Regions from separate parts of the Microbispora sp. NBRC 16548 genome, predicted to be linked through region 4. Evidence: riboswitches for the same ligand, from Rfam matches in the RefSeq annotation. Region 4 holds a riboswitch; each other region holds the start of a gene.
The links. Region 4 has a riboswitch for cyclic di-AMP ahead of QSK36_RS14415 (C40 family peptidase). Riboswitches for the same ligand answer to the same signal wherever they lie in the genome.

Region 1 (6,944 bases), on a different contig from region 4:
CATCCCGCTCGGGGTGCTCGTCGTCGTCACCGGAGTCGCCGGGTCGGGCAAGAGCTCGCTCATCCACGGGTCGGTCCCCGCCGGCGCGGATGTGGTGTCGGTCGACCAGGGCGGGATCCGCGGCTCGCGGCGGAGCAACCCGGCGACGTACACCGGACTGCTCGACCCGATCCGTAAGGCGTTCGCCAAGGCCAACGGCGTGAAGCCGGCACTGTTCAGCGCCAACTCCGAGGGCGCCTGCCCCACCTGCAACGGCGCCGGCGTCATCTACACCGACCTGGCGATGATGGCGGGGGTCTCCACCACCTGCGAGGAGTGCGAGGGGAAGCGGTTCCAGGCAGCGGTGCTGGAGCACAAGCTCGGCGGGCGGGACATCAGCGAGGTGCTCGCGATGCCGGTGGCCGAGGCCCAGGAGTTCTTCGGCTCCGGTGATGCGCGCACGCCCGCCGCGCGCGCCATCCTCGACCGCCTCGCCGACGTCGGGCTCGGCTACCTCACCCTCGGCCAGCCGCTCACCACGCTGTCCGGCGGCGAGCGGCAGCGGCTCAAGCTGGCCACCCACATGGCCGACAAGGGCGGTGTCTACGTCCTCGACGAGCCGACCGCCGGCCTCCACCTCGCCGACGTCGAGCAACTGCTCGGGCTGCTCGACCGGCTGGTCGACTCCGGCAAGTCGGTCATCGTGATCGAGCACCACCAGGCGGTCATGGCGCACGCCGACTGGATCGTCGACCTCGGTCCCGGCGCCGGTCACGACGGCGGCCGGATCGTCTTCGAGGGCACGCCAGCCGACCTCGTCGCCGCCCGCTCCACCCTCACCGGCCAGCACCTCGCGGCCTACGTCGGCGCCTGAGCCAGGCCGTCGAGGACGGCCGCCGGGGCGCGGGCCGCAGAGGTCCTGGCAGACGGGCTCCGGGGATAAGGGGGGCTGGGGCATAACGGGATAAGGTGCGTCGGTGGAGGAACTGAGCCGTCTGTTCCGCTCGGCCGCCGACCACGCGGCCGCTTACCGGAGCTCGTTGCCCGAGCGGCCGGTCGGAGTGCCGGTCGATCAGAAGGCGTTGACCGACGCGTTCTCCGGCCCGTTGCCCTCGGCCCCTTCCTCGCCGGAGCAGGTCCTGACGGACCTGCTCGCCGCGGCCGAGCCCGGCCTGGTCGCGAGCGCCGGCCCGCGATACTTCGGGTTCGTGGTCGGCGGCGCGACGCCGGCCGCGACCGCGGCCGACATCCTCGCGGCCGGTTGGGACCAGATCGCGACCAACGCCGTCACGTCGCCGGCGGCCATCGCGGCCGAGGCCGCCGCCGGCGCCTGGCTGAAGGAGCTGCTGGGGATCCCGCCGTCGGCGTCGGTCGGTTTCGTCACGGGCGGCCAAGCGGCCAACACCGTCGGGCTCGCCGCCGCCCGGCATCAGGTGCTGGCGGACGCGGGCTGGGACGTGGAACGGCGCGGGCTGCTCGGAGCGCCGCCGATCCGGGTGATCGCGGGGGAGGAGCGGCACGGGACCATCGACCGGTCGCTGCGCCTGCTCGGGCTCGGGACGGACGTGGTGGAGCCGGTGCCCGCCGGGCCGAACGGTGCCATCGACCCCGAGGCGCTGCGGGATGTGCTGCGAGCCGGCTCCCCGGGCCCCGCCATCGTGTGCCTCCAGGCCGGCAACGTGAACACCGGCGCCTGCGACCGGCTGCGGGAGGCGTGTGAACTGGTTCGCCGGCATGGTGGATGGGTGCACGTCGACGGGGCGTTCGGGCTGTGGGCCGCGGCGAGCCCTGCGACCCGGCATCTGGTCGACGGGCTGGAACTGGCGGACTCGTGGGCCTGCGACGGCCACAAATGGCTGAACCTCCCGTACGACTCGGGCTTCGCGTTCTGCGCCCGGCCCGCCGTGCACACGGCGGCGATGTCCTACGCCGCCCCTTACCTGGTCGGTTCGGGCGGCGTCCCGGTGGGAGCGGACCTCACCGCCGAATCCTCGCGCCGGGCCCGCGGGTTCGCCGTGTGGGCGGGACTGCGGGAACTGGGCCGGGACGGGGTCGCGGCACTGGTCGGCCGCTGCTGCGCCCTTGCCCGCCGGTTCGCCGAGGGCCTGGCCTCCGCCGGGTTCGAGGTGGCCAACGAGGTGGTCCTCAACCAGGTGCTGGTGGGCTTCGGCGACGACGCGCGCACCGACAGGGTGGTCGCGGCGGTGCAGGCGGACGGCACCTGCTGGGCGGGCGGCACGACCTGGCGGGGACGGCGGCTGATGCGGATCTCGGTGTCGAACGCCACCACGACCGAGGCGGACGTGGACCGGTCGGTCGCCGCGATCACCCGCCTCGCCACCTGACAGATGCCGACTACTCTCGGCGCGGCTGACTAACGGTGCGATAGGTGTCGGGCACGGCTAGAACGTCGTCTCCGATCCTGATGTCCCAGTCGCCCCAGTGGATGAACGTCCCGGGCTGGGCCGGGGTGGCGGTCAACGTTCCGTCGTTGCCGACGAGCTTGCGAAGGACTCGCGTTTCGTCCCAAGGCCCGTCACGGGCCACGCACGATTCACGGACGGGCGTCGTCCCGCAGGCGGCGCTCCCGCCTGCCGCGGGCGAGTTCGGTGCCCAGGGCGTCCAGGCGCTGGTTCCAGAAGCGGCGGAAGTGGTCGAGCCAGGTGTCGACCTCGCGCAGCGGCGCGGGGTCGACGGCGTACAGGCGCCGGGTGCCCTCGGCCCGGACCGTCGCGAAGCCGCTTTCCCGCAGCACGCGCAGGTGCTGGGACACCCCGGGCTGGGAGATCCCGAACTCCTCCTGCACGATCGCGCCGATCTCCCCGGCGGAGCGCTCTCCCTCGGCGAGCAGTTCCAGGATCCGGCGGCGCACCGGATCGCCGAGGACGTCGAACGCGTGCATGCCGCCAGGCTCGCAGCTCACGCTTATATAGGTCAATTTGGCGGGAGCCGGACGCTCTCGGCGGGGACGGCGAAGCGCGCCGGGATCACCGGCGCGCTTCGGGGCCGTCGTCCGTCAGGAGGAGGCTGAGGCAGAGGCGGATGCGTCCCCGGGATACATCGGGTAGCCATATCCGGCCACCTGCCAGGTGGGACGGGTGCGGGCCTCGACGGCACCGCCGTCGCCGGTGTTGCCCTCGATTGTCCGGATCGTGCCGTCGCCGTTGTCCTTGACGACGAACCCGACGTGCTGGACGTCGTCGATGTCCTTGCTGCCGTTCCAGTTGAAGAACACCACCGCGCCTGGCTTGGGCGTGCGGCCCCAGCGGCCGTGGTCGGCGAACCAGCGGGCGTGCTCCACGGTGTAGGCGTCGGAGCCCATGACCGGACCGATGCCGAGCTGCTGTCCCACCCACGAGACGAACATGTCGCACCAGGCCGCGTTCAGGTAGCCCTTGAGCGTGCCGCCGTCGCGGGCGAGCGTCTCGCGGGCGCGGGGAGTGGACATGTACCACTGCTGGAACTTGGTCCCGCCGCCGTTGGCGTTCTCGCTGATCCCGACCTGGCTCCTGGCCAGGGTCAGCACGTCGGTCGCGCTGACCTTGGGCAGCGTGGAGGCGATCTCGGACATGGACTTCGCGGCCGCCGGGCCCTTGCCGGTGGCCGGGTTGTCCGCGTGCGCGGCCGGCGACGCGATCAGCACCGCCGAGGCCAGTGCCCCGCCCGCGAGGGCAGCGCGAAGACAGGTGTTGAGGACGTGCATGGTGGGGCGTACTCCCTTACTTCCATGCCGCCTACCGGGTTAGCTGACGGGTTCGGGCTGGAAGTCGCCCTACGGCACGCATGCCGATTCACCCCAGGAGAGGTGGGTCCCCGGCTCCGCGCGGACGCGGACTCGGCGGCCGGGCGGCAGGCCGGGATCGGCCGGCCGCGTCGGTCTGAGGAGGGCTTCTTGACCATTGAGATGAGCAAGTGCGCCCTGAGCTGCCTAAAACGTAATAGACCAGGTCAAACCGGTCAAGTTAGAACAACTCAGATTTTACTGGACAGTAGGCAGCGAACCTGGCGCGGACGGGTAGCGGGCGCGCCGCGATCACCGGCGTCAGGAAAATCCGGGCTCACCCGGGCAGGCGTACGGTCACCGTCAGGCCGCCCTCCGGCCGGGCGAGCGCCTCCACCTCGCCGCCGTGCGCCACGGCGATGGCCCGGACGATGGACAGGCCCAGCCCCGCCCCCCGGGCGGAGCGGACGCGGTCGCCGCCGAGCCGGCGGAACGGCTCGAACAGGTCGTCCACCTCGTACGGCGGGACCAGGGGCCCGGTGTTCTCCACCGTCACGCTCACCCCGGCCTCCTCCTCCCGCAACCGGACCCAGACCTCCCCGTCCCGCACGTTGTACTTGATCGCGTTCTCCAGCAGGTTGACCAGGCAGCGTTCGAGGAACAGCGGGTCGCCGTGCGCGACCGCCGGGCACAGGTCCTCGTGGACGACCACCTTCCTGCGGCGCGGCTGCAGGTCGATCTGCTCCATCGCCGTACGGACGACCTGCCGCAGGTCGACCGGCTTGCGGGCCGCCAGCTCCTGCTCCGACTGCGCCAGCATGAGAAGGCCCTCGATCAGCCGCTCGTACCTCGCATTGGTGCCGAGCAGCGTGCGGGCCAGCGCCTTGAGGTCCTCCGACGCCGCCGGCTCCTCCAGCGACACCTCCAGGACCGTACGGTTGACCGCCAGCGGGGTGCGCAGCTCGTGGGAGGCGTTGGCGATGAACCGGCGCTGGGCGTCGAACACCCCGTGCAGCCGGTCGAGCATCGCGTCGAAGGTGTCGGCGAGCCGCTTGACCTCGTCCTGCGGCCCGCGCAGCCCGATCCGCTCGTGCAGCGTGCTCTCCGACAGCCGCTGCGCGGTCTCGGTCACCCGGTCCAGCGGGCGCAGCGCGCGGTCGGCCACCAGGTAGCCCAGCACCACCGCGACGACCCCCACCAGGACCATGACGATCACCGACGACCTGAGCACGTCGGTGAGCACGTCGGCCGCCCCCTGCTCGACGTTGGTGCGCACCCGCTGCGCGAGCATGTCGCTGTCGGGCAGCCTGTCCCCGAACACGGTTTGGGGGGCACCGGTCACCTTCGACGCCACCGCCACCACGAACCGCTGGTTGAGCGCCCGCGCGGTCAGCAGGTGGGTGAACCACAGCAGCACCGACCCCGCCAGGAAGAACAGCCCGCCGTACAGCAGGGTGAGCCGCATGCGCAGGCCGAGCCTGCTCCACGGGGACAGGACGCGGGTCACAGCCGGTACCCCCGGCCCGGCACGTTCTCGATCACCGCGGGCTCGCCCAGCTTGCGGCGCAGCGAGGTGATCGTGACGCGCAGCACGCCCGTGCCGGCGTCGGCGTGCTCGTCCCACACGTTCGCGCGCAGCCGGGCCGAGGTCACCAGCCCTCCGCCGGCACACATGAGCTCGCGCAGCACGTCGAACTCCTTGCGGCCCAGCGCCACCTCCCGCCCGTCGCGCACCACCGTACGGCGGGCGGGGTCGAGCCGGATCCCGGCTCGCTCCAGCACGGGCGGCACCACCCGGGGCGAGCGCCGGGCCAGCGCCCGGATCCGGGCCACCAGCTCGGCGAACGCGAACGGCTTGACCAGGTAGTCGTCGGCGCCCAGGGACAGACCCCCGACCCGGTCCCGCACCCGCCCGGCCGCCGTCAGCATGAGGATGCGGCCGGTCCCGCTGGCCGTGACCAGTTCCCGGCACACCTCGTCGCCGTGCACCTCGGGCAGGTCGCGGTCGAGCACGACCACGTCGTAGTCGACGTAGGCGGCCAGCTCAAGCGCCTCCTGACCGTCGTAGGCCACGTCCACCGCGATCGCGTGCAGCCGCAGCCCTCGGGCGAGGGCGTCGGCCAGCTGTTCCTCGTCCTCGACCACGAGCACCCGCATCCCAACCTCCCGCTCGGCTCCGAGAGTGGCGTACGCGGTGTTAGCCGTGCATAAGCGGATCTCGCTTATCCGCGTTTAGCACCGCCTCCGCTGAAGTTGGGCTCCGTCCCGGGTGAACGCCCTGGATGAGAAGGAGCGACAGAGGAGGAACGACTCATGCGCTTACGACCGCTGCGCGCCCTGGGCCCGGCACTCGGGCTGGCACTGGCACTGGCCGGGTGCGGCGCGGCTCCCGCGGACGACGGGATCGCCAGCGCGGGCGGCGCCAGGCCGGGCACCGCGGACGGCGCGACGGCCAGGCCGTCGGCGTCGGCCACGGTGGACCGCCAGGAGGCCCAGCTCAAGTTCGCCCAGTGCATGCGCGAGCACGGCGTGGACGTGCCCGACCCCGGTCCCGACGGCCGCGTCCGAATCATGGGCAAGAAGGGCGACGAGGCCGCGATGCAGAAGGCCATGCAGGCCTGCCAGCACTTCATGAAGGACGCGGTCGGCGACAAGCTCGGCGGCGACGACCCCGAGGCGCGCGACCGGATGGTCAAGTTCGCCCAGTGCATGCGCGAGCACGGCATCGACATCGCCGACCCGGCCCCCGGACAGGGGATCCAGATCAAGCTCAAGCCGGGCCAGGAGAAGGCGATGGAAAAGGCGCAGAAGGACTGCGAGGAGTACGCGCCGGGGAGGAAGCCGTGAGGAAGGGCCTGGTGATCGCGGGCGCCGGCGTCCTCGCCCTGGCCGCCGCGGGAACGGCCGTCGCCATGGCGGGCGGCGACGGCGCAGGCGCGGCCGAGCCGTCCCCGCCCCCGGTGCCCGCCACCGCGTCGATCACCCGTCAGGACCTCGTCGACACCAAGACCGTGGAGGGGTCGCTGACCTACTCCGGCGAGCGGCAGGTGAGCACCGACGCCTCCGGCACCGTGACCTGGGCGCCCGCCGAGGGCGCGGTCGTCCGGCGCGGCCGCCCGCTGCTCAGGGTCGACCGCAGGCCGGTGGTCCTCATGTACGGATCGCTGCCGCTGTACCGCCCACTGCGACAGGGCGTCGACGACGGCCCGGACGTCGAGCAGCTCGAACGCAACCTCAAGGTCCT
Region 2 (6,944 bases), on a different contig from region 4:
GATGCAACGGCTTGTCCCACAACAGCCACAGCACGTTCAGAAGAGAGGCGATGCTCGCGAGGTAGCTGATAACGGGAATCCACTGCAGGAACTCGAAACCGTAGAGCACGCCGGCGCGCTTGAGCGCGGCGTCCTGGGGAAGCCCGCCCGCGTCGAGAGTGCCGCCGACCTGAACGACCTTGATGCCCATGACTTTCTTGCCGAGCGTCTGCCCCTGCGCCCGCAGCATGAGGAATTCATAGACGACCATGACGAGGCCGCCCAGGATCGCCGTGAGCAGTGACGCCAGGAAGTAACCGCTTCCGGGGTTGTAAACCCCGCTCGTGATGTCGATGCTCGCGTTGGTGACGACGATCCCCGTGATCACGAACGTGATGATCGCTAAGGGAATGCCGACGATCACGCCGTCGATGATGCGGGCGACGAGGCGCTGCCACCACTCCGCGAGCGGGGCCGGGGCGCCGGGCGGAACCGGCCCCGCGGCCCCGTACGGCTGGCCGAAGCCGGGCTGACCATAGCCCTGCTGGCCGTACTGCTGCTGCCCGTAACCGGGCTGCTGGCCGTACCCCTGCGGGGAGCTCGGCTGGGCGTACTGCTGCTGCCCGTACTGATCCTGGCCGTACTGATCCTGGCCGTACTGCTGCTGGCCCTGCTGGGCGCCGTAGCCCTGCTGGCCGTACTGCTGCTGCCCGTAACCGGACTGCTGGCCGTAGCCCTGCGGCTGGCTCTGCTGCTGGCTCTGCTGGGCGCCATAGCCCTGCTGCGGGCCGGTCTGGCCGTAACCCTGCTGCTGCCCGTAGCCCTGCTGCTGGCCGTAGTCCTGGGGGCCGGTCTGCTGGCCGTAGCCGCCCTGGGACGGCTGGCCATACTGCTGCTGCTGGCCCTGCTGCGCGCCGTAGCCCTGCTGGCCGTACTGCTGCTGGCCCTGCTGGGCGCCGTAGCCCTGCTGCGGGCCGGTCTGGCCATAACCCTGCTGGGCGTAACCCTGCTGCGGGCCGGTCTGGCCGTATCCCTGCTGACCCTGCTGGGCGCCATAGCTCTGCTGGCCGTACTGCTGCTGCCCGTAGCCCTGCTGCTGGGCGGCCTCCTGGCCATAGCCCTGCTGCTGCGGAGCCGGCTGACCGTACCCCTGCTGGGCGGCGTAGCCCTGCTGCTGGCCGTAGCCGCCCTGCGCGGGGTCGTGGCCGGGCGGCTGCTGCGGGCCCGTGTGCTGTCCCGAGTGGCGGTAGCTGACGACCGTGACGTCGGGGTCGTAGTCCTGGGGCTGTCTGTCCGTGTTGTACCCGGAGTTCGATGGCGGCGGTGGCGTTCCGTCCGACTCGTCCTGGGGGTACGGCGGCTGTCCGGTGCTCACCGTGTCACCTCGTTTCGAAGACGCATGCGCCGAACGTCTGTAGCACACGCTGATATTGCCAAAAGTAGCGACAGGTGTATCAACAGTCACCTTTGCAGTAGTCGACAACCACCGTCAAGATCATCGATCAATGCTCATCAATCGTGATCAATGGCGGTCGAGGTGCAGCAACATCCGGGTGTTCCCCAGCGTGTTCGGCTTGACGTGCTCCAGGTCGAGAAACTCGGCGACACCCTCGTCGTACGACGCGAGCAGTTCCGCGTACACCTCCTGGGAGACCGGGGTGCCCTGGATGGGCCTGAAGCCGTGCCTGGCGAAGAACTCCACCGCGAACGTGAGGCAGAAGACCCTCCGCACGCCGAGGTCCCTGGCGGTCTCGATGAGCGCGCCGACGATTCGATGGCCGATGCCTCCGCGGCGCGCCGCGGGGTCCACCGCAACCGTTCTGATCTCGGCCAGGTCCTCCCACAGCACGTGCAGCGCGCCGCAGCCGACGACCTGCCCGTCCGTCTCGGCCACCCAGAACTCCTGGACGTCCTCGTACAGCGTGACCGTGCTCTTCTTGAGCAGGCGGGGACCGACACCCGAGTACGCGTCGACGAGGCGCCGGATCGCCCGGACGTCCGGCGTCCTGGCCCGGCGCACCGTCACGGCCGTGGCACCCGACTCACTGGATGTCTGCGCGGCGACCTGCTCCATGACCGGCCAGCCTAGCCGGAGCGCGGCCGATCCCACGCGGCCGATCCCACGCGGTCGGCACGGAGCGTCCCCCACGGATAACGGTCATTCCCAAACGCCACAACTGACATGAGGTTTGACCGTCCGTAGCCGCCAGGATACGGACGGATGCACGCCCGCACCCTGAGGCGACCATCCAGGTTCGTCCCACTTTTTCCAGCCGTCCGAGCCGCACATCGAAACTCTCGGATCGCTCCAAACACACGTGAACGCGGACGCATCACTACCGAGCTCGTGACCCGACCGTGATCATTTGGTTGTCAAACGTAGACGGGTTTCGGAGTTCTGGTTGAGCAAGAACTCGCCGTGCACTATCGTCCAGCGACGATGCCGGTCATCGTGAGCGCTCACGGCGACCGGGCGCCGAATCTTCGAAGCACCGAGTGCGAAGGGGAGCCGGGGACCCAACTGCAGGATCAGGATCGGTTCGATCTCAGATCGTCAAGGGGTGAATCCACCAAGGTAGGGCTACTCCGGCCCGAACCCGTCAGCTAACCCGGTAGGCGCTCAGAAGTGCTCCGCCGTACGGCCCCGTCCCGACGACGGGCCCGCCGCGGAGCACACGTGGGAGAGGAGCTCGGTTGCGCACGCGTGGAGGACGGCCGGCGGGCAGGCACGCCCGTGGCCGACGGTCCGGATCCGGCACGGCCGGTCCGGGTGCCATCCGCCGTCTGGCGTTCGTCGGCGTCGCGATCAGCGCGATCACGTTCGGCGCCCCGGTGGTCCGCGCCACCGCCGACCCCAAGCCGAGCCTCAAGGAACTCACGGCGCAGGTCGAGAACCTCTACACCGAGATCGAGACCCTCAGCGAGCAGTACAACGGCGAGCGCGTGCGCCTGAAGGCGGCCGAGCGGTCCGCCGACCTCGCCAAGAAGAACCTCGCCAAGAGCGAGGCCGAGCTCGAGGTCCGCCGGCAGAAGGCGAGCGCTCTCGCGCAGCACTCCTACATGACCAACGGGCTCGGCAACGCGCTCGTGCTCATCGACAGCGACGCCGACCCCCGGCGCTACCTGGACCAGGCCTCCACGACGTACGCGCTGGAGCTGCAGCAGAGCCAGGAGGTCGCCGAGGTCACCAAGGCCATGGACGCCGCCGCACGGGCCAGGGAGAGCGCCTCCGCGCGGCAGGCCGAGGTCAAGAAGCTCCTCAGCGGCCTCGACTCGCGGCGCGACAAGATCACAAAGCTGATCAAGAAGACCGAGAGCAGCCTCTATCGGCAGGTCTCCCAGACGATCGGCCGCGAGACGCGGACGAGGACGTCGTTCCCCATCATCGGTGACGGCAAGGCCGCCCAGGCGGCGCGCTGGGCCCTCAGGCAGCAGCTCAAGCCGTACGTGTGGGGCGCCGAGGGGCCCGGCTCCTTCGACTGCTCCGGCCTGGTCATGGCGGCCTACCAGTCCGTCGGCATCAGCCTGCCCCACTACACGGGCGACCAGTGGACGGCCGGCACGCACATCCCCCGTGACCAGCTCCGACCCGGCGACCTGGTGTTCTTCTACCCCGACCTGCATCACGTGGGCATCTACATCGGCAATGGCTACATGATCCACGCGCCGCAGACGGGAGACGTCGTCCACATCGCGAAGATCGCCGGACGGCCGTTCGCGGGAGCGGTGCGCGTCGCCGACTGAGCCCCTCCTCCGCAGAGGGCGCCGGGCCCTTCCCCCGCAGAGCGAAGGCGGTCAGATGAGGCGGCGGCGTGCCGCCCAGGCGACGGCCTCGATCGCGGTCGCGACGCCGATCCGGTCGCAGATGCACCGCAGCCGACGCCGCACGGTGCGTCCGCTGACGTCGAGACTGCGACCCACCCGGTCGGCGGTCACGCCCTTGGCCAGCTCCGCGAGAAGAAGTAGATCCTCTTCGGTGAGACCGGCACGATCAAGGTCCGAGGCGAGACTGTCACCTCGGTAGACGACCTCGGGAATACCCATCGTCCGCCCTCCCCCACGACGATGCTTCGTCGGCCCACCCTTCAGGGAAGGTAAACGCCTCCCCGGAAGGTCGTCAAGGTTCGGAGTCGGAGCATCGGTCGTACGCCTCCCGGGCCGCCTCGACATCCTCCATGTGGATCTCGGCCCAGCGCTTGATCGCCTCCAGCAGCGGCATGAGGTCCTCGCCCAGGGGCGTGAGCCGGTAATCGACCCGGACCGGCACCGAGGGGGTGACCGCGCGGGAGACCAGGCCGTCGCGTTCCATCGTCCGCAGCGTCTGCGTGAGCATCTTCTGGCTGACGCCGGCGATCGTCCTCGCCAGCTCGCTGTAGCGGAGCGGGCCGCCGGCGAGCGCGGTGAGCGCCAGGCTCACCCACTTGTCGCTGAGCGTGTCGAGCAGCTTCCGCGACGGGCAGGTCGCGACGTAGGCGTTGTAGCGCTGACGCGCGTCCTCGCGCCGCTCGGCCGCCGTCTGAGTGGCCATCGTCTTCCCTTCTCCTCCCATACGCACTTTCAGGTGCCTTCTTACCGGGAGAGAGTAGCTCTTCATACGCTCCTTGCCATACCGCAAGGAGGAACTCATGAGAGCACTGGTGGCGCGAGACGGAGCCGTACGGGTCGTCGATGTGGCGGAGCCGGAGCCGGGGCCGGGGCAGGTGCGGATCAGGGTCGAGGCGGCGGCGGTGAACCCCGTCGACCTGCTCACGGCCGCGGGCGCCCTCGCCGACAACAAACTCATGCCGCACCAGGAGACGTACGCACTCGGCTGGGACGTGGCGGGCGTGGTCGATCGGACCGGCCCGGGAGTGACGGGCGTACGTCCGGGGGATCAGGTCATCGGGCTGTCGGACCGGCTGACGGACCCGCTCAAGGCCCAGGCGGACCTGGTGGTGCTGGACGAGACGGCGGTCGCGCCCGCGCCCGCCGGGGTGGCCGCGCCCGAGGCGTCGACGCTGCCGCTGAACGCGCTCACCGCCGTCCAGGCGCTCGACCTCGCCGGGCTCGCCGAGGGCGAGACGCTGCTCGTCACGGGAGCGGCCGGCGGCCTCGGCGGCTATCTCGTGGAGCTGGCCGTGGCGCGGGGGCTCAGGGTCGCGGCGGTCGCGGCGTCCGGCGACGAGCCGCTGGTGCGGGGCTTCGGGGCGGAGTGGTTCGTGCCGAGGGGCGCCGACCTGGCCGCCGCCGTCAGAGCCGCCGTTCCCGGCGGCGTGCACGGCCTGGTGGACGCGGCGGTCGTCGGCCTGCCCGCGCTGGACGCCGTGCGCAACGGGGGCGCGTTCGTCGCCGTCGGCGCCGGGCTGGGCCCCATCCCGCTGCGCGGCATCCGGGTCTCGACGGTGTTCGTCCGCGCCGACGCGGCCCAGCTCCGGGACGTCGCGAAGCTGGCCGAGGCGGGACGGCTGAGCATGCGGGTGGCCGGCACCTACTCACTGGAGCGGGCGGCCGAGGCGCACGAACGCCTGCGGAAGGGCGGCCTGCGCGGCCGGCTGGTCCTGCTGCCCTGAACTCCCCACCCGGAGTCCTGGCTTGCCCCGGCACACGACCGCGGGCCGGACGGCCATGCCGTCCGGCCCGCTCGCAGGAGATCGGACGCAGGGATCAGGAACGACCGATCAGGCGCGACCGAGCAGCTCGCGCACCCGGTCGCGGCCCACGGCCAGCAGCAGCGTGGGCAGCCGCGGGCCGGTGTCGTGGCCGACGAGCAGCCGGTAGAGCAGGGCGAAGAACGCGCGCTGGGCGGCCTTCAGCTCCGGCGTGGCCGCCTTCGCGTGCATGTCGAGCCCCGCCTGCACCTTCGGCACGCCGTAGACGAGCGTGGTCAGCCCGTCGAGCGACCAGTGCTCGTCGAGGCCCTCCGCCAGCAGGCGCAGCGACTCGCGGTCCTGCTCACCGAGCGTGTCGAGCAGTTCCTTGTCGGGCGTCTCGCGCACCTGCGTGCGCTCCTCCGCGGGCACGTACGTGTTCACCCAGTGCTGGGCACGGTCGAGCCGCGGCCGCAGCTCGTCCAGCCCGCCGATCTCCGGGTCGAACGCGCGCAGGATGCGCAGCGTCTGCTCCTCGTGCCCGGTGGCGATGTCCACGACCGAGGCGAGCGTCCGGTAGGGCAGCCGCCGCGGCGTCTCCGGCAGGGCCCGGGAGGCCGTGCTCGACGCGCGGCGGTAGGCCGACTGGTCGGCCGGCAGCGCCGTGCCGTCCTGCACCTTCCTGGTCAGCGTGTCCCACTCGTCGTACATCCGCTGGATCTCCTGGTCGAAGGAGACCTTGAACGACTGGTTGGGACGGCGGCGGGCGTACAGCCAGCGCAGCAGCGCGGGCTCCATGATCGACAAAGCGTCGGCCGGGGTCGGCACGCCGCCCTTCGAGCTGCTCATCTTGGCCATGCCGCTGATGCCGACGAAGGCGTACATCGGCCCGATCGGCTGCGGAGCGCCGAACACCTCGCGGACGATCTGGCCGCCGACGACGAACGACGAGCCCGGCGAGCTGTGGTCCACACCCGACGGCTCGAAGACCACGCCCTCGTAGGCCCAGCGCATCGGCCAGTCGACCTTCCACACCAGCTTGCCGCGGGTGTGCTCGGACAGCAGGACGGTCTCACTGTGGCCGCACACGCAGGTGTACGACATGGCGGTGGTCTCGTCGTCGTACGACGTGACCGTGGTCAGGTCGCGGTCGCAGACCGAGCAGTAGGGCTTGTAGGGGTAGTAGCCCCCGGCGCCGGAGCCGTCGTCCTCGCTCGCGGCCCCCGATCCCTCCAGGGCGGCGGCCTCGTCGGCGTCCGCGACCTCCTTGGCCTTGGCCTTCTTGGTGCGGTACTGGTCGAGGATCGCGTCGATCCGCCGCCGCTCGCGCATGGCGAGCAGCACCTGCTCCCGGTAGGCCCCTGAGGTGTACATCTGGGTCTGGCTGATGCCGTGGAA
Region 3 (6,944 bases), on a different contig from region 4:
TCGACCCGGACGAGGTGGCGACCTGCCCGTTGCCGTCCGACCCGAGGTTCGTCTCGCACGCCCGCCGCTTCGTCCGCAGCACCCTGCAGAGGTGGGGGCTGAGCGGCCTGGTGGACAGCACCCAGCTCATTGTGAGCGAACTGGTCACCAACGCGCTCAAACACGGCTGGCCGCCGATCGAGCTGCGCATGTTGCGCGGCCGCACGCTGGTGGTCGAGGTCGTCGACGGCTCCCCCGCCGCTCCCGCCCCGCGCACGGCCACCCCCGACGAGGACACCGGCCGCGGTCTCCAGCTGATCAAGCGGTTCGCCTACCGCTGGGGCACCCGGCCCACCCCGTACGGAAAGATCGTCTGGGTCGAGCAGCATCTCCCTTGACCCGGACGTTCCCTCCCCTGTGAGCGTGTATGACTGATCGTCGAGAAGAGTTACGGTCGAATGGGGAGTTCGTGGCGAGGAGGGGACATGATCGACATCCGTGACGCGTACCGCAGGGCGCTGGACGGTTTCGGGGACCGCCTCCATCTCGTCCGCCGCGGACAGTGGGAGCTGCCGACTCCTTGTGTCGACTGGGACGTCCGGGGGCTCGTCAACCACGTCGTGGCCGAGAACCTGTGGGCCCCCGAGCTGCTGTCCGGCCGTACGGTCGCCGAGGTGGGGGACGCCTTCGAGGGCGACGTGCTCGGCGAGGACCCGCTCAAGGCGTTCGAGGCCTCCGCGCAGGGCGCCGTCCAGGCGGTGTACGCCGAGGGCGCCCTGACCAGCGTGACCCACCTGTCCTTCGGCGACGTGCCGGGCGAGGAGTACATCACCGAGCTGTTCGCGGACGCGCTGATCCACACCTGGGACCTGGCACGTGCCATCGGCGGGCCGGAACGGCTCGACCCCGAACTCGTCGCCTCCTGCTCGGAATGGTTCGAGAAGGCGCGGGAGGACTACCGCGAGGCGGGGGTGATCGGGGATGAGCGAGGCGTTCCGGCCGGCGCCGACCAGCAGACTCATCTGCTCGCCGCCTGGGGCAGGAACCCGTAGGTCCTATCGCAGCGCCTACCGCACAGGTCCTGTCGCAGGGCTACCGCACGGCCCTATCGCAGGGCTACCGCCCTGTGGGCCGCCTGCCGTGGTTGGCCTTCTTCTTCTTGCGTGCCTTGGACTTGCGTGCGCGCCTGCCCATCACGACCGCCTTCCGTCGAGTACGGCTTTCGCTCACTGTCCTCCCCCGGACCGCCGGCGGCAAGTACCCGGACCCCAACTCAACATGTCTCCACGTGCGTGGGGCATAATTTGTTTGAATCTGTTGACAGGAGTGGTGGATGCTGGCCCAGCAACGGCAGCAGGCGATCCTGGAGAGGGTACGCAGAACCGGCGGGGTGCGCGTCGCGCAGCTCGTGCGCGACCTCGGGGTCTCGGACATGACGATCCGCCGCGACCTGGAGGTCCTCGCGGAACGCGGCCTGATCGTCAAGGTGCACGGCGGGGCGACCGCCACCGGCACCGGCTCGACGGAGGAGCCGGGCTTCGCGGCCAAGTCGGTGCGACAGCAGGCCGAGAAGGAGGCCATCGCCCGCCGAGCCGCCATGCTCGTACGGCCGGGCAGCTCCGTCGCCCTTTCGGCCGGGACCACGACCTGGACACTGGCCCACCACCTGGTGGACGTGCCCGAGCTGACCGTGATCACCAACTCCGTCCAGGTGGCCGACGTCTTCCATCGGGCGGGACGGCCCGACCAGACCGTGGTGCTGGTGGGAGGCGTGCGCACGCCCTCCGACGCGCTGGTCGGCCCGGTGGCCGTGGCGGCCGTCCGCTCCCTGAACGTCGACACGCTCATGCTCGGCGTGCACGGCATGAGCGTCCGGGCCGGTTACACCACGCCGAACCTGCTGGAGGCGGAGACCGACCGCGCCCTCGTCGCGGCCGCCCAGCAGCTCGTGGTCCTGGCCGACCACACCAAGTGGGGGACGATCGGCATCAGCACGATCGCCGCCCTCGGCGAGGCCGGCGTGGTCGTGAGCGACGTCGGCCTGCCGGAGGAGGCGCGCGCCGCGCTTTCGGAGCACGCAGGCGAGCTCCTCCTCGCCGATCCGTCCGGGGAGACCGAGCTGGAGACCGCACTGTGACGCCGGACCTCTGCAGGAAGCCCGCTGTGCCCCCGGACATCTGGAAGCCCGCTGTGACCCGGGAAACCGCACCGTGAAGCTGGAGACCGCTCTGTGAAGCGCACCATCACCCATCTCGCCGACGGCCGTGAGCTGATCTATTTCGACCGGCGCGACGACGCCGATCACAGCGCCATCGACACCAGGGACCTGCCGCCACGTCCGCTCGCCTCCGAGTTGCGCTACGACCCCCTGATGGACGAGTGGGTGGCCGTGGCCCGGCACCGCCAGACGCGCACCCACCTGCCGTCCGCCGATGAGTGCCCGCTCTGCCCGGGCCATCCCGGCTCGGAGATCCCCTCGCCGTACGAGGTGGCGGTGTTCGAGAACCGCTTCCCGTCGTTCAGCTTCAACACCGGTGCGTACGAGCAGGTGGGCGGGCTGAGCGAGGTGCGGCCGGGGATCGGGCGCTGTGAGGTCGTCTGCTTCACCTCCGACCACGACGCGTCGTTCAGTTCACTGGGCGACGAGCATGCCGAGCTGGTCGTCGAGGCGTGGGCCGACCGTACGGCCGAGCTGTCCTCGCTGCCCGGCGTGGAGCAGGTCTTCTGCTTCGAGAACCGCGGCGCCGAGATCGGCATCACGCTGCCGCACCCCCACGGCCAGATCTACGCCTATCCGTACGTCACGCCGCGTACGCGGCAGATGCTGGACGCCGCCGCCCGCCATCAGGGCGGCAACCTGTTCGCGGACGTCCTGGCCGCAGAGCGGAAGGGCCCCCGGGTGGTGGCCGCCAACGAGCACTGGACGGCCTTCGTCCCGGCCGCCGCGCGCTACCCGTTCGAGGTGCACGTCTACCCGCACCGTCAGGTGCCCGACATCCCCGCGCTGTCGCCCGAGGAACGGGCCGCCTTCGCGCCGCTCTACATCGAGGTGCTGCGCCGCCTGGACGGGCTGTTCGGTGTCGTCATGCCGTACGTCGCTGCCTGGCACCAGGCCCCGGTCGCCTACCGGCGCGACCTCGCCTACCTCCACCTGCAGCTCTTCACGATCCGGCGCGCGCCGAACAAGCTGAAGTACCTCGCCGGATCGGAGTCGGCCATGGGCGCGTTCGTCAACGACGTGCTGCCTGAGGAGGCGGCCCGGATGCTTCGCGAAGCGATAACGGCTTGATCTCCGGTTGGTTGCGACTTTGGTGGCAGCCACGGTTTCTTTACCACTAGTATCCCTGACACCGGCCGTCACAACCGGTACGCCTAATCCCGGGCGCCCCGCCCGGGAGCCGGGGACCCAATCACGCACCTGGGGTCAAGGCAGTGGCCTGCCCGGGCTTCTCCAGCCCGAACCCGTCAGCTAACCCGGTCGGCAGATGGAGAGGAGTGGGCTCTGCCCCGCGCGTTCCCCCTGGCTGTCGGCGTGCTCGCCTCGGCCGTCCTCGTGTTCGGCACGGCCGCGCCTGGTGCCGCCGATCCCAAACCGACGGAGAAGCAGCTCAAGAAGGAGCTGTCGGACCTGCGGAAGAAGGTCGACCGGTTGATCGGCGACTACAACGCCAAACGCGTCGCCCTCGCCAAGGCCCGCGTGGAGGAGAAGGCGGCCCGAGGCCGGCTGGCCAAGGCGGAGGCCGACTACGAGGCCGCCAGCGACGCCGTACGGCAGCTGGCCGGGCTGCGCTACCAGACCGAGAGCGCGATGGCGCTGCCCGACATGAACACCGCCGCGCTGAACTACCAGCTCAAGGAGGAGCAGGCCGCCAGGCTCGCACACTTCGACCAGGTCCGCGCCGAACGGCAGCGGGCCGCGGACGCCGCCAAGACTCTGACCGGGCAGCTGAAGACGCAGGCCGCCGAGGTCGCCGGACAGCGCGAGGACGCCGAGGATCTCATCGACGAGATCAAGGACAAGCTCGACGCGCTGATCCCGATCGCGCCGGGAAAGCGCGGGGGCGGGTCGTGGGCGCCGGAGCTGCCCAGCGGCTCCGACAACATCACGCCCCGGATGCGGCTCACCCGCAGCGAGGTCGAAAAGAACTTCGACCTGCGGTTTCCGGTCGGCTGCTACCGCGCGGAGAACAGCGGCGAGCACCCCCTCGGGCGCGCCTGCGACTTCATGATGAGCTCGGGCGGCGCCATGCCCTCGCCCGAGATGAAGGCGCTCGGCGACAGCCTGGCCGCCTGGGCCATCAAGAACGGGCCGAAGCTGGGCGTGATGTACGTGATCTGGCAGCAGCGCATCTACAACCTCGGCCATCCGGGCTGGCGGACCATGTCCGACCGCGGCGGAATCACCGCCAACCACTACGACCACGTGCACATCTCGATGTACTAGGCCCGCAAGCCGCCTGCCTGCATGTTCGGTCTCGACATTTTCGAACGCGGCGTACTCACCGAACGTGACGAGGTCAGGGCAGCATGACCGGTCATACTGAACGCCCGCTGCTCTTCCTCGACGTCGACGGACCGCTTCTCCCCTTCGGCGAGGACCCGCAACGCGCACCGCGGGGCACTACACCGGACTCGCGCTTGGCGCGGCTCACCTCCGAGATGGGGAGTCGGCTGGCAGCGCTGCCCTGCGAACTCGTCTGGGCGACGACCTGGGAAGAGGAGGCGAATGCCGAGATAGCACCCCGGATCGGGCTGCCGCGACTGCCTGTCGTGAGCTGGCCGGAGCCAGCCGACCAGCACAAACGTGAGGACCAATGGTTCGGGCTCTGCTGGAAGACCCGGACCCTGGTGAACTGGGCGGGCGGACGCCCGTTCGCCTGGGTCGACGATGAGATCACCGACGCCGATAGGGAGTGGGTCTCCGTACACCACAGCGGTCGGGCTCTCCTTCACCACGTGGAGTCATACAGGGGACTCGCCGACGAAGACTTCGCCGTCCTCGATCAATGGCTTCGAGCCTTTTGAATCACCCGCGGTCCACAGAATTCGACAATCGGAGTAGGTGGCCCTGGTCGAGATCTGGTCTAAAAACCGAACCTTGGGCTTTACAGCAGCGAAATACAGCAACGTCGGCTTACGCTGCCAGGCGCCACTGCGCCGTAACTGCCTCTACAGCAGGGCGGGGAGTTCCCTACCGTCGTGACTGGCTCCCATTTGCGAGCAGGCGCTCATTACGAGCGAGATGCCCGTTTGTGTAGCGTGCAATCCATGACTGCCGGACAACATCCCCGCCTGGCGGATGTGTTTCCCGACCTCACCGCTGAGATCATCTCTCTACTGCGGGAGGACGAGAACGACCCTCTTGCCGACACGGTTGAGGACCTGCTGTTCTACGGCGCGTGCACCTGTAGGTCCACGTGCACCAACCTCTTGACGGCCCCGCGAGGTTCCTCAGGTTGCTGGGTGGTGCAGTTGGAACGCAACGGTGAAGACGTCATCTGGCTGAGCTTGGACCCCACCGCGACGACGATCACGGACATCGAGGTTTGTGACGGACGTGACCTCGGTCCGGCAAGCCGCCGGCGGAGCGTCTCTCCGTGACGAACTGGGTGACGACGCTCGCGGACGATGGTGGGCACGTGGACGACGCTGGACGGCCCGGAAAGGTCAGGCACCCACGATGCCGCCGATACTGCCGGTGATGACCGTCGGCTCGTAGCCCGACGGCGGCGGGCTGGTCGGCCACGCCAGGAACATCCGCGCCCGCGAGGAGTGGTCCGTAGACGGCGGGTGGCGGGGCGGCCCGGCCGAAGCCGACGTCAAGACGGCAGAGTTCCTCTGACACCGGCGATGATCAATTCGAGGCCGTCGGGGAAGGCGCGGTCCCGGCGCTCTCTGGGCCAGCCGTCGACTCCGGTCTTGCGGGCCTGTTCTTCGATCGTGTAGCCGTTGACGTAGGCCAGGACCGTGTCCACGGCGATGGTGGCCGTGTCGGCGGGGACACCCGCGGCGATCAGGGCGGCGATGAGACGCCTGAAGGTGGCGACGGCCTCGTCGCCCGGGTGGTGGAAGCCGGATACGACCTGCGGGACCTGGTACGCAGCGCCGACATGAGTGGTGTGGGCCGCTCCAAGGTCCACGACCGCCCGATGCCGCCGTGGCAGGTGGGCCGCGTCACGCTGCTGGGCGACGCGGCCCACCTGACGCCGGCCAGCGGCGGGAACGGCGCCGGCACCGCGACGCTGGACGCCGTACGGCTGAGCGTGCGGCTGGCCGGGGTCGATCAGGGCCGGCGGGACCCGATCTCGGCTCTGGACGAATACCAGCACGACCTGCTGGAACGCGGGAACACGGCGGTGGAGGCCGGCAAGCGGGCGATGCGCCTGTTCGTCCCGGTTGTAGGCGCGCGATGAAGGATTCGCCGCGCACCGTGCGCGAACAGGTTCGTTCGGCCGACGGGACCGTGATCGGCTACCGCCGCAGTGGCCACGGCCCCGGGCTGATCCTCGTACACGGCGCGATGCTGGCGTCGCAGCACTTCACGAAGCTCGCCGCCGCCTTATCGACCTCGTTCACCGTCTATGTGCCCGACCGGCGCGGACGTGGGCTGAGCGGCCCTCACGGCGCCGACTTCAGCGTCACACGGGAGGTCGAAGACCTCCAGGCGCTCGTCACGGCGACCGGCGCGTCGCAGATCTTCGGCCTGAGCGCGGGCGCGCTCGTCACCCTGCATACGGCCCTGGTCACGCCCGCCCTTGACCGGATCGCCCTGTATGAGCCTCCGTTGTCTATCGGCGGCTCGGTGCCGACGGACTGGGTGGCGCGCTTCGACCGCGAGATCGCTGCGGGAGGATCCGCGTCCGCTCTGGTCACGGGGATGAAAGGCTTGGACGCCGAGCCGTCGTTGTTCACCAGGACCCCCCGCTTCGCCCTCGTGCCGCTCCTGGCGATCGGCGCGCGCCTGC
Region 4 (6,944 bases):
CCGCCACGTCTTCGACGGCTACTGGAACAACGAGCGCGCCACCAAGGAGGCGATCGACCCGGAGGGCTGGTTCCACACCGGGGACGTCGGCCACCTCGACGAACACGGCTACCTGAGCATCACCGGCCGCAAGAAGGAGATCCTCGTCACCGCCGGCGGCAAGAACGTCGCGCCCGCACCGCTCGAGGACGCCATCCGGGCGCACCGCCTGATCAGTCAGGTCATGGTCGTCGGCGACGGCAAACCGTTCATCGGCGCGATCGTCACTCTCGACCACGAGGCGATGGAGCAGTGGAAGCAGGCCAACGGCCGCTCCGGCGCCTCCATGGCCGAGCTCTGCTCCGACCCGGGCGTCGTCGCCGAGGTGCAGCAGGCCGTGGACGACGCCAACCGGATGGTCTCCAAGGCCGAGCAGATCAAGAAGTTCAGCATCCTCGACATCGAGCTGAGCGAGGAGACCGGCCACGTCACGCCGAAGCAGTCGATCAAGCGGCACGTCGTGGCCCGCGACTTCGCCAAGCAGATCGACGAGCTGTACGGCGACTGACCGAGCAGGTGCGCCGAAACATGTCGGAAGTTTTTGACAAGTTTCGGCCGTTTCGGCGCACCGTCCCAGCGGAGCGGGACACGATCACGGAGACCCGCCGTACAGCCTCGACCTGGTCGAGCCCGGGGTGGTGCACGTGCCCGAGTGGCGTCCCGAGGAACCCGTCCGCCACCCCCTCGACCTCGGCGGCGTCTGCGTCACCGGCGGCATCGGCCGCAAACCCTGACCGACCGGCCTCCGCTCCTTTCCCGGCCCGCTCGCGCACGCCGATGTGTCGCATATGCGCGAACAGCTGGCTCTTCGCGCTAATCACGGCGGGGGGGCGGCACCTGTCCATCCATTGGATCCTTCGTTAGGTGTCGCTCCTGTGGTCCCGTTGCGCCACGTGTTGGGATTTATGCGTGACCCCCCGCCAGATGCACCAGCGGGGTCGCGCCCTTCGCCCGCGTAAGGCCTGCGGCTCCCTGTGGTTTCCTACGCGAGGAGTCCCATGTTCCGGCACAACCGCCGCCTGCAGTTCGAGGCCAAGCCAGAAAAGCCCGACCCGGTGCCGCGACACCCTGCTCCGCCGTGCCGCACGCGAGGTTTCCCGCCTGTGAGGCTTTCGTGCTCGACTCCCGCCGTCCCCTGAACGGGCCCGCGCCCGCCGTACCCGCCGAGGGGCGGGCGGCGCCGGGCCGCCTGGCGCGGCTGGCCGACCTGTGCGGTCCCGCCTTCGTCGTCTCCGTGGCGTACATCGATCCGGGCAACCTCGCGACCAACATGGCGGGCGGCGCCCAGTACGGGACGATGCTGCTGTGGGTGATCGCCCTCGCGAGCGTGCTGGCCATGTTCGTGCAGGCGCTTTCTGCCAAGCTCGGCATCGCCACCGGCCGCAACCTGCCCGAGCTGTGCCGCGACCACCTGCCGCGCCGGGTGAGCCTGCCGCTGTGGGTGCAGGCCGAGCTGGTCGCCGCCGCCACCGACCTGGCCGAGTTCGTCGGCGGGGCGATCGCCCTGAACCTGCTGTTCGGCGTGCCGCTGCTGCCGGCCGCCGCCGTCACGGCCGTCGTCTCCTCGCTTCTGCTCATGCTCGCGCCGCGCGGACGCCGCCGGTTCGAGGCGACCGTCGCCGCGATGCTCGGTGTGGTCCTGGCCGGCTTCGCCTACCAGGTGCTGCTGTCGGGGTCCCTCGCGGGTGTGGCGGGCGGCTTCGTGCCCCGCCTGGCCGGGACCGACAGCCTGCTGCCGGCCACCGGGATCATCGGGGCGACCGTCATGCCCCACGTCGTCTACCTGCACTCGGCCCTCACCCAGCGCCAGGGCGCGGACGGCGGTCGCCGGGAGGCCGTGCGCGCCAGCAGGATGGACATCGCCGTCGCCCTCGGCACCGCCGGGCTGGTGAACATGGCGATGCTGACCGTGGCCGCCGTCACGTTCGGCGGCGGCGATCCCGGCAGCCTGCAGGCCATCCACGCCGGTCTCGGGCAGGTCCTCGGCCCCGGGGCGGCCGTCGCGTTCGCGCTCGCCCTGCTCGCCTCAGGCCTGGCCTCCTCCAGCGTGGGGACCTACGCCGGGCAGGTGATCATGGCGGGGTTCCTGCGCCGCCGCGTGCCGCTCCTGGCGCGCCGGCTGGTCACGATCATCCCGGCCATGGCGGTCCTGGCCGCCGGGGTGGATCCCACGCGGGCGCTCGTGCTGAGCCAGGTCGCGCTGTCCTTCGGCATCCCGTTCGCCCTGGTCCCGCTCGTGGCGTTCACCGGCAGCAGGAAGCTGATGGGCGATCTCGTCAACCGCCGCCTCACCACCGTCGCCGGCGCCGTCGTCGCTGGTGTGATCTGCGCGGTGAACGGCCTCCTCCTCGTGGAGGTGTTCACCGGCTGAGGCGGCCTTCCGTCACAACAGCGCGGCGAACCGGGCCGCGACGAGGTCCCAGCGCCACTCCTCCTCGATCCAGGCCCGGCCCCGCTCGCCCATCTCACGGGCGCGGGCCGAGTCGCCCAGCAGGTCGCACAGCGCGCCGGCCACCGCCGTGTGCGACGTGCCGTCGACCACCAGGCCCGTCTCGCCGTGCCGTACGGCGTCGGGGGCGCCTCCGGAGGAGCCCGCGACCACCGGCAGCCCGGTGGCCGACGCCTCCAGGTAGACGATGCCGAGGCCCTCGACGTCGAGCCCCCCGAACCTGCTGCGGCACGGCATGGCGAACACGTCGCCCGCGTCGTAGTAGGCCGGGAGGGACGCCCAGGGGACGGACCCGGTGACGACCACCGAGCCGCGCAGGCCGGCCCGGGCGGCCGTCCGCTCCAGCGACCGCCGTAAGGGGCCGCCGCCGACAAGGAGCAGGACCGCGCCGGGAATCCGCCGCAGGACGAGCGGCCAGGCCCGCAGCAGCACGTCCTGGCCCTTGCGCGGCACCAGCCGGGAGACGCACACGACCACCGGCCGGTCGCCCAGGCCGAGGGACGCGCGGACCCGGTCGCCGCCGGCCCCCGGGTGGAAGGCGGCGGTGTCCACGCCGGGCGCGAGCCGTACGAGCCTGGAGGCGGGGACGACCCGGGCGATCCGGCGGCGGGTGTACTCGCCGAGGTAGGTCACGACGTCGGCCCCCGCGCCGATGCGGCGCAGCAGGGCGCGCGCGCCCGGCAGGCGGGCCCACGACGCCTCGTGCCCGTGGGTGAGCATGACGATCCGGCCCGCGCCCGCGGCGCGCAGGACGGGAGCGAGCAGCCCCAGCGGCGCCGCCGCCCCGAAGACGACGGTGGCGCCGTCCTCGACCAGCGCCGCCGCCCTCCTCGCCACCGAGCGCGTCGGCAGCATCAGCGAGGAGGGATGACGGACCACCTCGTACGGCTGGCGGGCGTCGAACTCCTCACACCCCTTCCAGCGCGGGGCGTACACGACCACGGAGCCGGGCGGCCTGCGCGAGGCGAGGCCGTGCACGAACGCCTGGATGCCGCCCGGTCTGGGCGGGAAGTCGTTCGTGACGATCAGCGTCCGCTTCGTCATCCTCACCCCCGCTGCCGGCGTGGTCGCGCGGTCCGCCCGCGCCGCCCGAGAACGCATTGTCGCAGCCGCGGTCGCACCCGCACCTCATGGAGATCCGGCGCCCTGCGGAGATCAGGACCGGGCGAGCTGCTCGCGCGCGTACGACCGCCATTCGCGGGTCAGGCCGTCGGCGGACAGCCCGAGAACCTCCCGCAGCGCGGCGCCGATCCCCTCGCGCAGCGCGGCGCGGTAGAGGGCGACCAGCCTCCGCTCGCCGAACCGGGCCGCGACGTAGCGGCAGGCGAGCCACGCCTCCTCGTACGCCTGCGCGGGCCTGGCGGCGAAGTCGGCGGGCCCGGGCAGGCCGTTCAGCGCCGGCCTCCCGGCGGCCACGTCGGCGGCCAGTTCGGCGGCGACCGTACGGACCGGCAGTCCGCTGTCCAGGTAGCCCACATAATCGGCGAAGCCTTCCATGAGCCACATCGGCACCGCGCGGGGACCGGCGGTCGCGACGTGCGTCAGCTCATGGGTCACGACGACCAGGCGGCCGGTCGCGGACAGGCGGGCGAACGCCGCCGGCTGCACGATCACGCGGCCGCCGGTGGCGACGGCCGCCAGGCCGTCCACCTTCGCCGGCTCGGCCAGCACGGCGGCCTGCTCCTCGGTGCGCGGCACGAGCACCACCGCGCCGCCGTACCCGCCCCAGATCCTCGTGACCGTGCGGCCCGCGCGATCGGCCAGCGCGGCGATCTCGGCGACCAGCGGCCGTGGCGACCCGACGACGACGGCGCGCTCGCCGCGGGCGACGGAGGCACCGGTCCACATGCCCGGGTGCTCCCGCACGGCGGCCCGGGCGTCCAGTCGCAGCGGAAGCAGCGGGTCGGGCGGGGCCGCGGCGGCGGGCCCGGCGAGCAGCGCGGCCAGGGCGGCGGCCACGGCCGCGATCCGGCGGGGACGGAACCCGTGAGGCGGAACCTCAGGCCGGCGCCGATCGGCCTCGGCGCGCGCGCCCGGCACGCCCCCGGGCACGGCGCTCGTGACAGTCACGCCGTGCATGGTAACCAGCACGTGCCACGGCCCCGTCCACCTCGGCGAGGTGGACGGGGCCGCGAGGACGGCGCCGGTCGAGGGGGCTGGTGACCGGTGCCCGTCAGACGCCGGGACGGACGGCACCCACGAAGGTGCTCCTCCGGTAGGCGTCCAGCTTGTCGATCCGGACCCGCGTGCCGGTGTGCGGAGCGTGGATCATCCTGCCGTGCCCGACGTACATGCCGACGTGGCCGCCGCCGCTGGTGAAGATCAGGTCACCGGGCTCGAAGTGTCCCCAGGACACCTTCTTCCTGACCGCGCCGCGGATGGACCACGTCGTGCGCGGCAGCCGTACGCCCGCCTTGCGCCAGGCGTACTGGACGAGGCCCGAGCAGTCGAACGCGCCCGGTCCCGTTGCTCCGTAGCGGTAGGGGTCGCCGATCTGCTTCTCCGCGGCCTTCACCGCGCGCTGGGCCTTGACCCGCTGGAGCGAGGCCCTGCTGATCTTCCGCTTGGCGGTGTGCTTCTTGGTCTGCTTCTTCGCGGCGGCCTTGCGGGCGGCGGTTTTCGCGCTCGTCGCGGTGCCCGTCTTCGTGGCCGTCTTCGTCGCTGTGGCCGTCTTGACGACCGTGACCGTCACCGTGTCGGCCGCCGCCGGATGTGCTCCGGCGACCCCTACGGACGCCGTCAAAGCGGCACCACCAAGGGCAATTCGGGCAAGACGGGACAGACTAGCGGGGGTGGTAGACAGGATCTCTCCTCGGGTCTTCCGCTCACGCCTACCGGGTTAGCTGACGGGTTCGGGCGGGGAAGTCGCCCTACGGCGCGCGATGCGCCGATTCACCCCGGACCTTCGCGTGAAGGTCGATGGTTCCCCGGCTCCGTGCCTCCTGACTGCACGGACTCGGCAGGCCACCGGCGCCGGGGGATCCCGCGAAGGGGAGGGTGATGGAGGACGCCGATGACGGTGGATGACTGCGCGCCCCGGCCGGCCGACCGGGTGCGCCGCGGCGAGGTGTGCTCGCCGCGGCCCAGAAGCTACCGAGGTCCCGCCGCGTTCGGCAAAGCCTTCCCGCCGGATAAAGATCGGATAACGAAGGCCGCCGAGAAGAAAGCGCAGCTTACCCGCACCGCAAACGGCTAAGTGTGACTCTGCTCACAATCTCGGCAACAACGACTAAATCGGGTCACAGAAGCCACAAAAGGCACAGAGATCACAAACATGGCCGGGCCCTCAGGGGCGCACAGCTCCGATCGCGTGATACTCGGCGAGTGTGACAATCTTCACAACATCGCCGGTCTGGGGGGCATGGACGACCTTCCCGTCGCCGGCGTAGATGCCGACGTGCCCGTACCCGGCGTGCCAGAGCAGGTCGCCCGGCTGGAGCTCGTCCAGCGAGACCCTGCGGCTCGCGCCCCAGGCCCACTGTTCGTAGCTGGTCCGGGGCAGCGTCACGCCCGCCGCCGCCCACGCGGCCTGCACGAGCCCCGAGCAGTCCCAGGAGGCCGGTCCGGTGCCCCCGTAACGGTAGGGCTTGCCGACCTGCTTGTAGGCGAACTGGAGGGCCGACAGCGCGTTGCCGGACGCCGGCCCGGCATAGACGACGCCTGCGCTGTTGGGGTTGCCGGGGTTGTACGTCCCGAGCGAGCGCAGCAGCTTCATCTGCTCACGGACGAGCTTGTCGACCTTGTCCTTCTCGTCGGCGAGCTCGCCCCTGACGTCGGTGGCCTCCTTGTACACCGCCTTGCTCTGGTCGCGGCGGTCCTTGAGGTCCTTGATGGCGCCCTCGTACTCCCTGAGCCGCCCGGCCCGCTCGGCCGACATGTGGTTGAGCGTGGCGAGGCCGCTGAGCATGGCATCGGGGTTGGAGCTGTAGAAGACGCCGCCCCACGACCCCATCTCGCCGACCTGGTAGCTGCTGACGGCCATCGAGACCAGCCCGGAGCGCAGCGCCTCGACCCGGACGTTCTGCTTCTTGTAGTCGTCGTTGATCGCGAGGTACTTCTGCTTCGCCTTCTTCCACTTCTCGTTGGCCGCGTTGTAGCGGTCCACGAGCGTGTCGGCCTGCTCGTTGAGCTTGCTCAGCTTCGCCTTGGCCTGCGCGACTGTGGGCTTCGGATCCGCCTGCGCGCCCGCCATCGGCGTCAGCAGGACCACGGCGGCCAGACCGGCGGCCACCGGCACACGCCCTCGCACTGAGCCCCCTTGAGGATCAACCTCTTAGATCAACGAAACCTGCGGCGCGACTCTATCTAGGCGATCTTGATGCTTCAACCTATTCGCAGGTATTCGCGGCAGTCATCACTCACCGTGACGACGCCGGTCCGGAGCGCGCGTACGGCGCTTCAGCTCCGGCCGAGACGGCGCAGCAACAGGAGCGAGGGCACCGGCCGGGCACCCATG

Region 1: another riboswitch for cyclic di-AMP. It lies ahead of QSK36_RS08580 (CHAP domain-containing protein); the one in region 4 lies ahead of QSK36_RS14415 (C40 family peptidase).
Region 2: another riboswitch for cyclic di-AMP. It lies ahead of QSK36_RS40075 (C40 family peptidase); the one in region 4 lies ahead of QSK36_RS14415 (C40 family peptidase).
Region 3: another riboswitch for cyclic di-AMP. It lies ahead of QSK36_RS33385 (coiled-coil domain-containing protein); the one in region 4 lies ahead of QSK36_RS14415 (C40 family peptidase).

What each region holds. Positions count from the first base shown of each region.
Region 1 is NZ_BSSF01000003.1:158,936-165,879, forward strand. Features, by position in the region: gene QSK36_RS08565 (ATP-binding cassette domain-containing protein) at 1-853, shown strand, start outside; gene QSK36_RS08570 (pyridoxal phosphate-dependent decarboxylase family protein) at 957-2,324, shown strand; gene QSK36_RS08575 (ArsR/SmtB family transcription factor) at 2,534-2,881, opposite strand; gene QSK36_RS08580 (CHAP domain-containing protein) at 2,996-3,682, opposite strand; cyclic di-AMP (ydaO/yuaA leader) riboswitch at 3,697-3,830, opposite strand; gene QSK36_RS08585 (sensor histidine kinase) at 4,038-5,207, opposite strand; gene QSK36_RS08590 (response regulator transcription factor) at 5,204-5,857, opposite strand; gene QSK36_RS08595 (hypothetical protein) at 6,014-6,547, shown strand; gene QSK36_RS08600 (efflux RND transporter periplasmic adaptor subunit) at 6,544-6,944, shown strand, end outside.
Region 2 is NZ_BSSF01000026.1:2,408-9,351, forward strand. Features, by position in the region: gene QSK36_RS40065 (RDD family protein) at 1-1,354, opposite strand, end outside; gene QSK36_RS40070 (amino-acid N-acetyltransferase) at 1,502-2,053, opposite strand; cyclic di-AMP (ydaO/yuaA leader) riboswitch at 2,460-2,613, shown strand; gene QSK36_RS40075 (C40 family peptidase) at 2,674-3,723, shown strand; gene QSK36_RS40080 (helix-turn-helix domain-containing protein) at 3,775-4,023, opposite strand; gene QSK36_RS40085 (winged helix-turn-helix transcriptional regulator) at 4,097-4,507, opposite strand; gene QSK36_RS40090 (NADP-dependent oxidoreductase) at 4,605-5,528, shown strand; gene lysS (lysine--tRNA ligase) at 5,637-6,944, opposite strand, start outside.
Region 3 is NZ_BSSF01000015.1:16,721-23,664, forward strand. Features, by position in the region: gene QSK36_RS33365 (ATP-binding SpoIIE family protein phosphatase) at 1-377, shown strand, start outside; gene QSK36_RS33370 (TIGR03086 family metal-binding protein) at 465-1,031, shown strand; gene QSK36_RS43765 (50S ribosomal protein bL37) at 1,096-1,413, opposite strand; gene QSK36_RS33375 (DeoR/GlpR family DNA-binding transcription regulator) at 1,313-2,116, shown strand; gene galT (galactose-1-phosphate uridylyltransferase) at 2,210-3,268, shown strand; cyclic di-AMP (ydaO/yuaA leader) riboswitch at 3,339-3,477, shown strand; gene QSK36_RS33385 (coiled-coil domain-containing protein) at 3,512-4,423, shown strand; gene QSK36_RS33390 (HAD domain-containing protein) at 4,507-5,004, shown strand; gene QSK36_RS33395 (hypothetical protein) at 5,248-5,580, shown strand; gene QSK36_RS33400 (hypothetical protein) at 5,647-5,802, opposite strand; gene QSK36_RS33405 (TetR/AcrR family transcriptional regulator C-terminal domain-containing protein) at 5,799-6,119, opposite strand; gene QSK36_RS33410 (FAD-dependent oxidoreductase) at 6,090-6,392, shown strand; gene QSK36_RS33415 (alpha/beta fold hydrolase) at 6,410-6,944, shown strand, end outside.
Region 4 is NZ_BSSF01000005.1:24,386-31,329, forward strand. Features, by position in the region: gene QSK36_RS14390 (AMP-dependent synthetase/ligase) at 1-547, shown strand, start outside; gene QSK36_RS14400 (Nramp family divalent metal transporter) at 1,154-2,410, shown strand; gene QSK36_RS14405 (glycosyltransferase family 4 protein) at 2,423-3,532, opposite strand; gene QSK36_RS14410 (gluzincin family metallopeptidase) at 3,644-4,558, opposite strand; gene QSK36_RS14415 (C40 family peptidase) at 4,662-5,231, opposite strand; cyclic di-AMP (ydaO/yuaA leader) riboswitch at 5,306-5,460, opposite strand; gene QSK36_RS14420 (hypothetical protein) at 5,502-5,684, shown strand; gene QSK36_RS14425 (C40 family peptidase) at 5,775-6,737, opposite strand; gene QSK36_RS14430 (NYN domain-containing protein) at 6,887-6,944, opposite strand, start outside.